Regions from separate parts of the Halomonas koreensis genome, predicted to be linked through region 1. Evidence: predicted binding sites of a transcription regulator. Region 1 holds the regulator's gene; each other region holds the start of a gene.

Region 1 (4,969 bases):
GCCGCCCCCTCTCGGTTCGCCTGGCCCTGCCGTTCTGCCGCCAGGCCTGCCGGCACTGCGCCCGGCCGGTCGCCGGCGACGCCACCGGCATCCCCGAGGCCTACCTGACACGACTCGACCGCGAGATGGTGCTGGTGCGCCGGCCACTGGATCCGGCGCGACGGGTCCAGGCCCTGCACTGGGGCGGCGGCACCCCGTCGCTGCTGCGCCTGGACCAGATGAGCGACCTCATCGACCGCCTGGCGGCCCGCTTCTCCCTGGAAAGCGGCCCGAGCCGGGACTTCGCCATCGAGCTCGACCCCCGGGAGGCCGATGTCCTCACCCTGCGCCACCTGGAGGCGCTGGGCTTCAATCGCCTGCGCCTGACGGTGCTGGACCTGACGCCCCGGGTGCAGGCCGCCGTGGGTCGCCCCTGCCCCCGGCCCCTGATCGAGCCGCTGCTCGACGAGGCGGACCGGCTGGGCTTCCGCTCGCTGGCCGTGGAGCTGGCCCTGGGCCTGCCCCACCAGAGCGGCGAACGCCTCGCCGACACCCTGAGCCAGGTGGCGGCCATGGCCCCACCGCGGATCCTGCTGCATCGCGCCTCGCCGCCGGTCGCCGGAGCGCCGGATGCGGACGACCTCGAGGCGAGGGCCGAGCGCCTGCTGGCGGAGGCCGGCTACGCGGCCTGGCGGCCGGGGCACTATGCCCGGCGCGGCCCGGCCCTCGACGACGCCCGCGCCCAGGCCGACCGCGAGGCGCGGCGCGATCGCCTGGGCCTGGGCGTGGGCGCCCACTCCCGGCTCCCCGATGCCGAGGCGCGCAACGCCACCACGCTGGCCGACTACGCGGCGGCCCTGGACGCCGGCCGACTGGCCACCGCCTCGGGGCAGTGGCGGTCGCGCCCCGTCGACCCGCCCCCTCACCGGGCCGACGGGGGTATCACCTAAGGGATGCTATGCCTCGACGCGGTTCATCCTCCATAATGTCGCCCAGAGTCGACATCAAGGAGGACACCATGGCCGATACCGCAGCCGGCCGGCGACGTTCGCTGTTGAACGAGACCCGCTGCCGGACGTGCAGCCTGAGCTCGCTGTGCCTGCCCCTGGCCCTCGAGCTCGAGGACATGGATCAGTTCGACGCCATCATCCGCCGCCGCGCGCCGCTCAAGAAGGGCGAGTCGCTGTTCCGGCAGGGCAGCCCCTTCACCAGCGTCTACGCGGTGCGCTCGGGCAGCCTCAAGCAGGTCACCAGCGAGGGCAGCGGGGCCGACCAGCTCACCAACTTCTACCTGCCCAGCGAGCTGGTGGGCCTCGACGGCATCGACGAGACGACCTACCCGGGGTCGGTGATCGCCCTGGAGACCACCACGGTCTGCGAGATCCCCTTCGATCGCCTGGACGCCCTCTCGGAGCGCCTGCCGGAGCTTCGCAACCAGCTGTACCGCAGCATGAGCAAGGAGATGCGCGACGACCGCCGCATGATGCGCCTGCTGTCGCGCAAGACCGCCGATCAGCGACTGGCCACCTTCTTCGCCAGCCTCTCCGACCGCTTCCGGCGCCGCGGCTACTCCCCCTACAGCTTCCGGCTCTCCATGTCCCGGGCGGACATCGGCAACTACCTGGGCCTGGCGGTGGAGACGGTCAGCCGTATCCTGAGCCGCTTCCAGCAGCAGGGCTTGGTGGCCGTGTCGGGGCGCGAGGTCAACATCCTCGACCTGGATGCCCTGGTCGAGCTGGCCGAGGAGGAAGGCTGCCGCTGACACGCTATCGCGTGAGCTGGAAGCTGGAAGCTGGAAGCTGGAAGCTGGAAGCTGGAAGCTGGAAGCTGGAAGCTGGAAGCTGGAAGGCAGCGTAAACCGAACCGCCCCTATGGCAAAAGCCTAGGGGCGGTTTTGCTTCCGGCTTAGGTCCGCGCAGCGTACGACCTTCCAACTTCCCGGCGAAGCCGGAGACTTCCAGCTTCAAGCTTATGGCTTACGGCTACTCGTTATGGAGCTCGATGCGGTCGGCCTGCAGGCGCGCCTGCTTGTCCTCGAGGCCGGCGAAGTCGAACAGCTCGCGGTCGGCCAGCTGGGACGGCGCGACGTTGGTCACCGCCTTGAACATGCTCTCGAGCCGCCCCGGGTGCTTGGCCTCCCACTCGGCCAGCATCTCCTTGACCACCTGGCGCTGGAGGTTCGGCTGGGAGCCGCACAGGTTGCAGGGAATGATCGGGAAGGCCATCTGCCGGGCGAACTCGGCGATGTCCGCCTCCCGGCAGTAGGCCAGCGGCCGGATGACGATGTTCTTGCCGTCGTCGGAGAGCAGCTTGGGCGGCATCGACTTGAGGCTGCCGCCGTAGAACATGTTGAGGAACAGCGTCTCGAGGATGTCCTCGCGGTGGTGGCCCAGGGCGATCTTGGTGGCGCCGATCTCCTCGGCGTAGCCGTAGAGGGAGCCGCGCCGCAGCCGCGAACACAGCGCGCAGGTGGTCTTGCCCTCCGGGGTCTTCTCCTTGACCACCGAGTAGGTGTCGCGCTCGAGGATGTGGTAGTCCACGCCGATGCCGTCCAGGTACTCGGGCAGCACGTGCTCGGGAAAGCCGGGTTGCTTCTGATCCAGGTTGACCGCCACCAGCGAGAAGTCCACCGGGGCGTTGCGCTGCAGGCTGCGCAGGATCTCGAGCATGGTGTAGCTGTCCTTGCCGCCGGACAGACAGACCATCACCTTGTCGCCGTCGCGGATCATGCCGAAGTCGATGATGGCGTTGCCGACCTGGCGCCGCAGGCGCTTCTGCAGCTTGTTGAACTCGCGCTTGGCCTTGGCGTCCGGGCCAGCGGTCGCGGAGGCCGACGTCTCGGCGGGGGGCGCGTCCTCGGCGGGACGGGGATCGAACATCATGGCGTCTTGCATGGTCGGGGCACTGCCAGGGCATCGGGAATGAACGGCCGCCCATCCTACCACCCTCGTCCGGCACTGGCGATGCAGGCCGCGCCAGCCGGGGCTCTCAGCCGCTCAGGGGCAGCTCGGCCCGACGCGCCATGCGCAGCTGCATCAGGGCCGTGGTCACCGCCTTGCCCAGGGCGCTCTGGCGCCCCATCAGCGGCACGCCGAGACGCTCGGCGACCTCGTCGAAGCGCGGCGAGGACATGAAGTGGGGATGCTGATGCCGCTGTCGGCGCTGGTAGCGCTGAGCCAGGTCGATGCCGGCGTTGGGCAGCGCGAAGCCGAGGTGGCGACGCAGCATGCGGTTGAGCAGCGCCAGGTCGCGATCCAGCCGCCAGCCGACCAGCGGCCGGTTGCCGACGAACTCCAGCAGCCGGCCCAGGGCCTCGTCCATCGCCAGGCCCTCGTCCAGGTCGATGCCGCGCAGGCCATGATGACGCACGGCGTCCCCGGCCAGCGTCTCCGGGCGCGCCAGCCGCAGCTCCAGGGACTCGCTGGTCAGCACCCGGTCCCCGCGCAGGCGCACCGCGGCGATGGCCAGCGGCTCGGCGTGGCGAGGATCCGGCCCGCTCGCCTGCACCGCGATCGCCACCATCTCCTCCCCCGTGTAGGGGCGGAAGAGCCAGCCGTAGCGGCCATGGGCATGGCGGTGGCGATCCACCACCCGGCGCAGGGTCTTGAGCATCCGAGCCTCCTCAGCTTGGCGGGGACGGGGCCCTCACGAGTATTCGAGGTGATAGCGATGAGACAGTCGCTGCTTGAAGTCCTTGACGATATGCAGCGCCTCACGCAGCAGATCGCGCTCCAGGGACGACAGCTCCTGGACCACGACGCGATCCGGGTCGTCCGCCTGCTGGCCGGTGCCGTCGAGGCGGGCCACCTGCTGCTTGAGACGCAGCTCGGTGAACAGCGACAGCGCCTCGCCCAGGTCCTCGGCGAAACGTGCCTCCAGCCGGCCGTCCTCGACCAGCGCATCCAGGCGGTCGAGGGTCCCGGTGGCGGCGATCCGCCGCTCCAGGGCCATCACCCGCACGCCGTGGACGATGGGGAAGATGCCGCCCTTCTTGATGTCGATGCCGTGCTGGGGCTTCTTCAGGGAGCCGAACAGGGTCAGCGGGGTGGAGAAGTGCAGCGCCGGCCGGGCGAAGTAGGACAGCAGCAGCTCGTCGCCGGAGGCCGCCTCGAACAGGGCCTCCCGGACCCGCTCGAGCAGGGCCGGGGCGCCGGCCACGGCATGGGCATCGAGCATGATCGCCAGCTTCATCAGGCTGTCGCCGTCGCGGCGCTCCAGCCAGCGCGCGATCCGCGCCTTCCACTGGCTCACCGTGCCCACCCAGTCGGGATTGGAGACCATGATGTCGCCGGGACAGCGCGGATAGCCCAGGGCCACCAGGGTCTCGGTGAACGCCTGCATCTGCTCGGCGCAGTCGGGCCAGTCCAGGGCGTCGTCGAGGATCAGGCCGTTGTCCTGGTCGGTCTTGAGGATCTGCTCGCCGCGCCCCTCGCTGCCCATCACCATCAGGCAGCTGTCGCGGCGATAGCGCTCGTCGATCCGGAAGCTCCAGGCCTTGTGGATGATGCGGCCGTTCAGCGCCGCCAGCAGGCCCATGGCGAAGCGCAGCTTGACGCCCTGAGCCATCAGCGCCCGCACCAGCTCCGGGGTGCGGCGGCTGGCGGCGGCCAGGGCCTCCAGGTCCTCGGCCTGCTCCACCTGCAGGCTGACCACATAGCTGCGGCTGGAGAAGTAGCTGAGCACGTCGGTGAGCTCGACCACCCCGCTCGGGGCCCCGTCGTCCATCACCACGACGCGCTCGACCCGATGACGGGTCATCAGCACCAGCACCTCGAAGAGATACTGGTCGGGCCGGGCCGTGATCAGCGAGAAGTGCGCTAGGTCCGACAGCACGGCGTCCTGGGGCTTCCCGGCGAGCACCAGGGCGTCGAGCAGATCGGTCTTGGTGATCATGCCCGGCCCCGCCTCGCCGCGCACCAGCAGGCTGTCGGCATGGCCGTCGTGCAGGGTACGCACCGCCTCGGCGACGGTGGCCGACCCCGGCAGGCAC
Region 2 (4,969 bases), on a different contig from region 1:
GCTCGGCGGCGAGCAGCGCGCGGAAGGCCTCGACCACCCGGCCGTCCATGACCTTCTCCACGCCGTTGCGATGGGCGGCGATGAGGTCGTCCAGCGCCAGCAGCGCCAGGCGCTGGCCGGCGTCCCAGCGATTGAAGCCGTCGCTGTCGTGGGTCTGCAGGAAGGCCAGGTCCTCCCGGGAGTAGGGGAAGTGCAGCTTGACCGGGGCCGAGAAATTGCGCGCCAGGGACGGCACCGGCGCCTCCGCCACCTCGGTGAAGACGAACTCCTGCTCCTCCTCGTGCAGGTGGATGACGCCGTCGGTGCCCAGGGCCTCGCCGTCCAGGGTCAGCGGCAGGTCGCGGCCGGTCTTGGTGCCGACCAGGCCCAGGCGGATGGGGATATGCAGCGGCCGCTTGTCGGGCTGGCCCGGCGTCGCCGGGGTCCGCTGACGCAGCACCAGGCGATAGACGCCGTTGGCGTAGTCGTACTCGCCGTGGGCGTCGATCTCCGGCGTGCCGGCCTGATCGTACCAGCGCAGGAACTGGGAGAGATCCCGGCCGGAGGCCTCGGCCATGCAGGCCACGAAGTCCTCGATGGTCACCGCCTGGCCGTCGAAGCGCTCGAAGTAGCGATCGCTGCCGCGACGGAAGGCGTCCCAGCCCACCAGGTTGCGCAGCATGCGCACGATCTCGGCGCCCTTCTCGTAGATGGTCAGGGTGTAGAAGTTGCCGATCTCGATGTAGTGGTCGGGGCGCACCGGATGCGCGGTGGGGCCGGCGTCCTCGGCGAACTGGGCGGTGCGGAAGAAGGAGACCTCCTCGATGCGCTTGACCGGCGCCGAGTTGGTGTCGGCGGAGAAGCACTGATCGCGGAAGACGGTGAAGCCCTCCTTGAGCGACAGCTGGAACCAGTCGCGACAGGTGACCCGGTTGCCCGACCAGTTGTGGAAGTACTCGTGGGCGACGATGCCCTCGACCCGCTGGAAGGCGGCATCGGTGGCAGTGTCGGGATGGGTCAGCACCGCCGCCGAGTTGAAGATGTTGAGCCCCTTGTTCTCCATGGCGCCCATGTTGAAGTCGTTGACCGCCACGATCATGAACAGGTCGAGGTCATACTCACGGCCGTAGGTCTCCTCGTCCCAGCGCATGGCCCGCTTCAGCGAGGCCATGGCGTGATCGGTCTTGCCGAGGTTCTCCTCCTCGACCCAGATCTGCAGGGTCACGTCGCGGCCGCCGGCGGTGGTGAAGCCGTCCTCCACCTTCTTCAGGTCGCCGGCCACCAGGGCGAACAGGTAGCAGGGCTTGGGATGGGGATCCTCCCAGGTCACGAAGTGGCGGCCGCCGGGCAGCTCGCCGCGCTCCACCGGGTTGCCGTTGGACAGCAGCACCGGCTCCCGGCCGGCGTCGCCGATGACCGTGGTGGAGAAGGTGGCCATGACGTCGGGACGATCCGGATAGAAGGTGATCCGGCGGAAGCCCTCGGCCTCGCACTGGGTGCAATACATGCCGTTCGACTGGTAGAGCCCTTCCAGGGCGGTGTTGTCCTCGGGCGCGATCTCCACCTCGGTGTCCAGCAGGAAGCGTGCCGGCACCCGCTCGACCCGCAGGCCGCGCTCGGTGAGCGCGTACTCGTCCTCGCCCAGCGGCTGGCCGTCGATGGCGATGGCCTTGAGCGCGAGCTGCTCGCCGTCGAGCTCCAGCGGGGCGCCGGCCTCGCGATCCGGGTGGCGCTCGACGTGCAGGCGCGCCTTGACCCGGGTGGCGGCGGGATCGAGGTCGAAGGTCAGCTCGGTATGGGTCACGCGGTAGGCGGGGGGACGGTAGTCGCTCAGGTAGATCGGTTGGGGTTCGGACATCGAGGATGGCTCCTGTCGAGAATTGTCGCCATTGTACGGCGCCGACAGCCTCCACCTCAAAGCGGCCGAGCGAGGGTCAGGCGTCGGCCACGGGTTCCGGGCGCGTCAGGATCCAGGCCCCCACCAGGGCCAGCCCGGCGAGCAGCGGCAGCTTGAGCCACAGGGCGCCGACCGTCAGGCCCAGCACCAGCATCGAGATCAGCAGCATGGCCCCGGCGAGCCACTTGGCGTGGCGCGGAATCGCCCGCTCGGACTCCCAGGCCTGGACCGCGGGCCCGAAGCGGGGATGGGCGCGGATCCAGCCGGCGAAGCGCGGCGAGCCCCGGGACGCCGACCACACCGCCAGCAGCATGAAGCAGGTGGTGGGCAGCAGCGGGAGGAAGGCGCCGATCACCCCCAGCAGGAAGCTGATCCCGGCAAGCGTCAGGTAGGCGGCTCGGCGTGCATGGGACATCGTTCACGGACTCCCGTGGCGGCAACGGCGTTGCCCTTATTGAAGCCCAAGCGGCCCCCCGCTGCCAATGATGGTGGTCAATGGTCGCGTCAGGGACGGGCTATGACGGGGTGGATGCCGGCGGCCCCGACGGGCCGCCGGCAAGCTGGCTCAGCCCTTGATGGGAATCTCGCGGCGAGCGCTCCCGGCCTCGCCGCTGCGTGGCACGGTGATGGTGAGCACGCCCTTGTCGAAGGTCGCCTCGATGCCCTCGGGCTTGGCGTCGGCGGGCAGGTCGAGCAGCCGGCGGAAGCGCCCGTAGGCGCGCTCCACTCGCTGGTAGCGATCCTCCCGGGTGGTGCTCTCCTGGCGCTTCTCGCCCTCGATCACCAGGCGATCCTTGTCGAGGGTCAGCTTGATGTCCTGCTCCTCGACCCCCGGCACCTCGACGCTGATGAGGTAGTCCCCGTCGCGCTCGGCGATGTCGAGACGCGGGCGCAGCAGCTCCGGCATCTCGCCGCTGCCGGCCTCCATGGCGGGCAGGCCGAACTGGCGCAGCATGCCGTCCATCCAGCGATCCAGCTCGCGATGCATGCCGGACAACGGCTGCGGCTCACGGGCGGCGGGGGCATCCTGGCTCTCGCTGCGGAACCAGCTCCAGGGCGTCCACTTCTGCAGATCCATAGGTCACCTCCCGATGCGATTGCGACACATCCTGGCCAAGGTACTCATGCATCCTGCAGGATCAGAATTGGTGGCGGCCGGGGGCATTTCAAGGCCGGGCGAACGAGGGCTTGATCCGCGTCAAGCCCTCGTCCGCCGCCGGGCTCAGTCCCGGAAGTTGTCGAACTGCAGCGGCAGGTCGGGGCCGTCCTCGCCCCTGAGCAGGGCCATGATGGCCTGCAGGTCGTCGCGCTTCTTGCCGGTCACGCGGACCTTGTCGCCCTGGATCTGGGCCTGGACCTTGAGCTTGCTGGCCTTGATGCGCTTGACGATGTCCTTGGCCTCGGCCTGCTCCAGCCCCTGCTTGAGCCGCGCGCTCTGGCGGGCCCGCACGCCGGAGAGCTCGGGCTCCTCGACGTCCAGGCAGCGGGGGTCGATGCCCCGGGCGATCAGCTTGTTGCGCAGGATGTCGAGCATCTGGCGCAGCTGGAAGTCGACCTCGGCCTCGAGGCCGACCGTCTCGCCCTCGAGCGAGAAGGCGGCGGTGACGCCCTTGAAGTCGAAGCGACCCTGTAGCTCGCGATTGGCCTGGTCGACGGCGTTGCGGGCCTCGTGGGCGTCGAACTCGGAGACGATATCGAATGACGGCATGGGGCTTTCCCGGTGATGGATGACCGCCCCATTCTACCAGGCCGGCGGGCGAGGGCCGGCGTCGACGCCGCGACCGAGGGTCATGGCCGCATCGCCGGGGCCAGGCGGCGCTCGGGGCTCGCCGGGCCGGCCTCGACCAGCGCCTTGGTCATGCGCCAGGCCGCGCAGCCGTCCTCGTAGTAGTCGGGCAGCCAGTCGCTGGGCGCCAGGCCCATGCTGCGATAGAGCGACAGCGCCACCTGGTTGTCGGCCCTGACCTCCAGTACCAGCCGATCGCAGTCTCGGCCCCGGGCCCGCGCCTCCAGCCGGGCCAGCAGGCGGCGCCCCAGGCCGGCACCGCGGGCCTCGGGATGCACGCAGAAGGAGTAGAGACGCGCCCGGCCGCTGCCGTGGCGGAACAGCAGGGTGCCATAGCCCAGCAGGCGATCGCCCTCCGCCACCGCCAGCAGGGTCAGGGCGTGGGCGCGATTGAGCAGGTGCCAGAGCTGGCGACGGGTGAACCGATCCCCCGAGAAGGCGACCTGTTCCAGCCGGTAGAGGTCGGCGAGGTCGCGGGAGTCGGCGACGCGCAGGATGACGGTCATGGGGCCTCCGGCGGATATGCCGACGATTCTGGCGTGCCCCCGCGACGCTGTCAGCGCCGGCGACGATGAAATGTTTTCAGCTGCAGGCGGTCGCGCCAGGGACCTGCCTCAAGCCCGCCGGGCCCCGAGGCGTGAACGCCGGCCGGTTCCTGGGGTAGGCTGCGGGCTCGTCGTCATCATCAACCGGAGACATCGACATGAGCGACCGCCAGACACGCCACCGCCAGGCCATGCAGAAGCTCAAGGCGCATGTGGACGAGCGGGTGGCCGACGCCACCGAGCAGCGCGGCCAGTTGCTGGTGTTCACCGGCAACGGCAAGGGCAAGACCACCGCCGCCTGGGGCACCGTGACCCGGGCGCTCGGCTACGGCTACCGCGTCGGAGTGGTGCAGTTCATCAAGGGGCAGTGGGCGTGCGGCGAACGCGAGCGGCTCGAGGCGGACCCGCGGCTGGAGGTGGCGATCATGGCCACCGGCTTCACCTGGGAGACCCAGAACCGCGAGGCGGACACCCGGGCGTGCGGGGAGGCCTGGGCGGAGGCCGCGCGGATGCTGGCCGACCCCGGGATCTACCTGGTGGTGCTCGACGAGATCACCTACATGCTCAAGTTCGGCTACCTGGACATCGCCACCGTCCGCCAGGCGCTGGAGGCCCGTCCCGCCGAGCAGACGGTGATCGTCACCGGGCGCAACGCCCACCGCGAGCTGCTGGCCATGGCCGATACCGTCACCGAGATGCAGGAGGTGCGCCACGGCTTCAACGCCGGCCTCGAGGCCCGGCGCGGCATCGACTACTGACCCG
Region 3 (4,969 bases), on a different contig from region 1:
GACCATCGCCGCACCCATGTCCCAGACCTTCGAAGCCCAGCACCGCGTCCCCGAGCAACTGGCCGGCCAGCGCCTCGACCAGGCCGCCGCCGAGCTCTTCACCGACTTCTCCCGGGAGCGTCTCAAGGCCTGGATCAAGGATGGCGCCCTGACCCTGGACGGCTGCCCCGGGCGGCCCAAGGACAAGGTCTACGGCGGCGAGACGCTGTCGCTGACCGCCGTGGTCGAGGACGATGCCCGCTTCGAGCCCGAGGACATCCCGCTGGACGTGGTCTACGAGGACGACGAGGTGCTGGTGATCGACAAGCCGCCGGGCCTGGTGGTGCACCCGGCGGCCGGCAACCCCGACGGAACCCTGCTCAACGGCCTGCTTCACCATTGCCCCGGCCTGGCGGCGGTGCCGCGCGCCGGCATCGTCCACCGCCTGGACAAGGACACCAGCGGCTTGATGGTGGTGGCCAAGACCCTGGCCGCGCAGACCTCGCTGGTGGAGCAGCTCCAGGCGCGCACCGTGTCCCGGGAGTACGATGCCGTCGCGGTGGGGGTGATGACCGCCGGCGGCAGCGTGGATGCGCCGATCGGCCGCCATCCCAAGGACCGCAAGCGCCAGGCGGTCACCGCCGGCGGCAAGCCGGCGGTGACCCACTACCGGGTGGTGGAGCGCTTCCGGGCCCACACCCATGTGCGCTGCAAGCTGGAGACCGGCCGCACCCACCAGATCCGTGTCCACCTGGCCCACCTGCGCTATCCGCTGATCGGCGACCCGGTCTACGGCGGGCGCCTGAAGTTGCCGGCCGGGGCCGGCGAGACGCTCAAGGAGGTGCTGCGGGAATTCCCGCGCCAGGCGCTGCATGCCCGCAAGCTGGCCTTCGTGCACCCGGCCAGCGGCGAGACCCTGCAATTCCGCGCGCCCCTGCCGGACGACCTGCTGATGCTGCTGGACTTCCTGCGCGACGACCGCGAGACGATGCGATGAGCGATGCCCTGGACCTCAGCCCGACCCTGATCCATCCCGACTGGCCGGCGCCGCCCTCGGTGGCGGCCTGCGTGACCACCCGCGAGACCGGCCCCAGCCAGGGCGACTTCGCCGCCTTCAATCCGGCGCTGCACGTGGGCGACAACCCGGCCCATGTGGCGCTCTGTCGTCGCCAGCTGCACAAGACGGTCGGCGACGACCGTCCCCTGCTGTGGCTGAACCAGGTGCATGGGGCCCGGGTGCAGCAGGCCTACGCGTCGGATCCGCCCGAGGCCGACGCCGCGGTGGCCATGGACCGCGGGCATGCCTGCGTGGTCCTGACCGCGGACTGTCTGCCGGTGTTCTTCTGCGACCGCGACGGCCGCCGCGTGGGGCTGGCCCACGCCGGCTGGCGCGGCCTCGCCGGGGGCGTGCTGGAGGCCACGGTGGCGGCCATGGGCGTCCCCGCGGAATCGCTGATGGCCTGGCTGGGCCCGGCGATCTCCAACGCCCAGTTCGAGGTGGGCGGCGAGGTGCGCCAGGCCTTCGTCGCCGTCCAGCCCGAGGCCATCGAGGCCTTCGATCCCAGCCCCTATCGCCTGGGCCACTACATGGCCGACCTCTACAAGCTGGCCCGCCTGCGCCTCGAGCGGCTGGGGCTGGCCCATGTCAGCGGCGGCCACTTCTGCACCGCCTGCGAGCCGCGCTTCTACTCCCACCGCCGCGACGACGGCGTCACCGGCCGCATGGCCAGCATGATCTGGCTACGCTGACGCGACAGGTTCGAGGGGCGAGGTTCGAGGCCCCGCACGCGAGGCAGCGGCGACGAGGCGATGACTCGCCGCAGGCTATCCTGCTTTCGCCCCTCGCCCCTCGCCCCTCGCCCCTCGCCCCTCGCCCCTCGCCCCTCGCCCCTCGCCCCTCGCCCCTCGCCCCTCGCCCCTCGCCCTTGATCCATATCAACCTCCGTCGCCTCCCGTGGGCGGCCGACTTGAAAGCCGGCCATCCTGACGCCATCTAGGATGTCAAGATCCATGACACCGGGTCAGGCGGCGCGTCCGACCGCGCCGTTACCCCGACGGAGGAAACCGAATGCGATTCGACAAGTTCACCGCCAAGCTGCAGAACGCCGTGGCCGATGCCCAGTCCCTGGCGGTGGGGCATGGCCATAACCAGCTCGAGCCCGGCCACCTGCTGATGGCGCTGCTGGATGCCAGCGATACCGGCGTCAAGGCGCTGGTGCAGAGGGCCGGCGGCGATGCCGCCCAGCTGCGCGACGGCCTCACCGGCCACCTGGAGGACCTGCCCCGGGTCGGCGACTTCGACGGCGAGGTGCAGCCGTCCCGTGACCTGATCAAGCTGTTCAACCTCACCGACCGCGAGGCCCAGAAGCGCGGCGACCAGTACATCGCCAGCGAGCTGGTGTTGCTGGCGGCCCTCGAGATGCGTCACGCGGTGACCAAGCTGCTGACCCAGGCCGGGGTGACCCGCAAGGCACTGGAGACGGCCATCGATAGCGTGCGCGGCGGCGAGAAGGTCGAGGACCCCAACGCCGAGGAAAGCCGCGAGGCGCTGGACAAGTACACCCTGGACCTCACCGAGCGCGCGACCAGCGGCAAGCTCGACCCGGTGATCGGTCGCGACGACGAGATCCGCCGCACCATCCAGGTGCTGCAGCGGCGCACCAAGAACAACCCGGTGCTGATCGGCGAGCCCGGCGTCGGCAAGACCGCCATCGTCGAGGGGCTGGCCCAGCGCATCGTCGACGGCGAGGTCCCCGAGGGGCTCAAGGACAAGCGCGTGCTGTCGCTGGACATGGGCGCGCTGCTGGCCGGCGCCAAGTTCCGCGGCGAGTTCGAGGAGCGCCTGAAGGCGGTGCTCAAGGAGCTGGCCCAGGAGGAGGGCCGGATCATCCTGTTCATCGACGAGCTGCATACCATGGTCGGCGCCGGCAAGGCCGAGGGCGCCATGGACGCCGGCAACATGCTCAAGCCGGCCCTGGCCCGCGGCGAGCTGCACTGCGTGGGCGCCACCACCCTCGACGAGTACCGCCAGCACATCGAGAAGGACGCCGCCCTGGAGCGCCGCTTCCAGAAGGTGCTGGTGGACGAGCCCAGCGAGGAGGACACCGTGGCCATCCTGCGCGGGCTCAAGGAGCGCTACGAGGTGCACCACGGCGTCGACATCACCGACGGCGCGATCATCGCCGCGGCCAAGCTGTCGACCCGCTACATCACCGACCGCCAGCTGCCCGACAAGGCCATCGACCTGGTCGACGAGGCCTGCTCGCGGATCCGCATGGAGCTCGACTCCAAGCCCGAGGAGATGGATCGCCTGGATCGCCGGCTGATCCAGCTCAAGATGGAGCGCGAGCACCTCAAGAAGGAGACCGATGAGCCCTCGAAGAAACGTCTCGAGACCCTGGAGGAGCAGATCGCCGAGCTCGAGCGCGAGTACGCCGACCTGGACGAGATCTGGAAGGCCGAGAAGGCCAGCATCCAGGGCGCGGCCCAGTTCAAGGACGAGCTCGACCGGGCCCGGGTGGACCTGGAGCAGGCGCGCCGCCAGGGGGACCTGGGGCGGATGTCCGAGCTGCAGTACGGGGTGATCCCGGAACTCGAGAAGAAGATCGCCGAGTCCAGCGCCGCCGAGGCCGACGCCGATACCTCGCAGCACCAGCTGCTGCGTTCCAACGTCACCGAGGAGGAGATCGCCGAGGTGGTCTCGCGCTGGACCGGCATCCCGGTGGCCAAGATGCTCGAGGGCGAGCGCGACAAGCTGCTGCGCATGGAGGAGGCGCTGCACGAGCGGGTGATCGGCCAGGACGAGGCGGTCGCCGCCGTGGCCAACGCCGTGCGCCGCTCCCGGGCCGGGCTCGCCGACCCCCATCGTCCCAACGGCTCCTTCCTGTTCCTCGGCCCTACCGGGGTGGGCAAGACCGAGCTGTGCAAGTCGCTGGCCGGCTTCCTGTTCGATACCGAGGAGGCGATGGTGCGCATCGACATGTCGGAGTTCATGGAGAAGCACTCCGTGGCCCGGCTGATCGGTGCGCCCCCGGGCTATGTCGGCTACGAGGAGGGCGGCTACCTGACCGAGGCGGTGCGCCGCAAGCCCTACTCGGTGCTGCTGCTCGACGAGGTGGAGAAGGCCCATCACGACGTCTTCAACATCCTGCTCCAGGTGCTCGAGGACGGCCGCCTCACCGATGGCCAGGGCCGCACGGTGGACTTCCGCAACACCGTGATCGTCATGACCTCCAACATGGGCTCGGAGATCATCCAGAGCATGGGCGGCGATGACGCCGACTACGCACAGATGAAGGACGCGGTCATGGAGGTGGTGAGCAGCCACTTCCGCCCCGAGCTGATCAACCGCATCGACGAGGTGGTGGTCTTCCATGCCCTGGCCCAGGCGCAGATCCAGGCCATCGCCGACATCCAGCTCGAGCGCCTGCGCGCCCGGCTGGCCGAGCACGACCTGGGGCTCGAGGTCACCCCGGAGGCCGTGGCCCAGCTGGCGGAGGCGGGCTTCGATCCGGTGTTCGGGGCGCGTCCGCTCAAGCGGGCGATCCAGAACCGCCTGGAGAACCCGCTGGCCCAGGACCTGCTGGCCGGCCACTTCTCGCCGGGCGACGTCATCCGGGTCGAGGCCGAGGACGACCGCCTGGTCTTCCACACCTGATCCCCGCCCCCGCTGCCGGCGGCCCGCCCGTCCCCCGACGGGCGGGCCGCTTGCGTTGCGACGCCCGGCGCGCGGCCATGCCGGGCCGCCGCGGTTGACACCTCAGTGGCGCTAATGGAATCTTGACGTTTCCTGACTGACGGGCGCGGACTCCAGCGGGTGATCCCCCACCACCGCGCGAAGGGTAGGCCGCAGGCCTCTACCCGCCGTAGGACTTCCGGGTTCAGGGCCAACCGCCCGACCTGGCCAACGCCCCGACGCGGTGATCCGCCGTGATAGGGAACCGCTGATGCAGGGCGCGCGCGGCGCCTGCGTGAACACGGCCCCGAGCCC

The links. The regulator FNR, encoded in region 1, switches genes on or off when oxygen is low (the NO sensors DNR and NnrR bind a similar motif). The targets are predictions, from matches to a motif close to TTGATNTANATCAA.
Region 2: a site for FNR is predicted at 3,065-3,078, ahead of QC818_RS14655 (Hsp20/alpha crystallin family protein). Genes of this name have one in related genera too.
Region 3: a site for FNR is predicted at 1,905-1,918, ahead of clpB (ATP-dependent chaperone ClpB). Genes of this name have one in related genera too.

The regions. Positions count from the first base shown of each region.
Region 1 is NZ_JARWAK010000005.1:65,007-69,975, forward strand. It holds gene QC818_RS07575 (radical SAM protein) at 1-929, shown strand, start outside; gene fnr (fumarate/nitrate reduction transcriptional regulator Fnr) at 998-1,741, shown strand; gene ttcA (tRNA 2-thiocytidine(32) synthetase TtcA) at 1,962-2,873, opposite strand; gene QC818_RS07590 (exonuclease domain-containing protein) at 2,968-3,591, opposite strand; gene QC818_RS07595 (putative nucleotidyltransferase substrate binding domain-containing protein) at 3,625-4,969, opposite strand, start outside.
Region 2 is NZ_JARWAK010000013.1:99,146-104,114, forward strand. It holds gene pepN (aminopeptidase N) at 1-1,837, opposite strand, end outside; gene QC818_RS14650 (YbaN family protein) at 1,914-2,291, opposite strand; gene QC818_RS14655 (Hsp20/alpha crystallin family protein) at 2,442-2,954, opposite strand; gene QC818_RS14660 (YajQ family cyclic di-GMP-binding protein) at 3,099-3,584, opposite strand; gene QC818_RS14665 (GNAT family N-acetyltransferase) at 3,665-4,168, opposite strand; gene cobO (cob(I)yrinic acid a,c-diamide adenosyltransferase) at 4,366-4,965, shown strand.
Region 3 is NZ_JARWAK010000012.1:109,557-114,525, forward strand. It holds gene rluD (23S rRNA pseudouridine(1911/1915/1917) synthase RluD) at 17-976, shown strand; gene pgeF (peptidoglycan editing factor PgeF) at 973-1,728, shown strand; gene clpB (ATP-dependent chaperone ClpB) at 2,048-4,636, shown strand.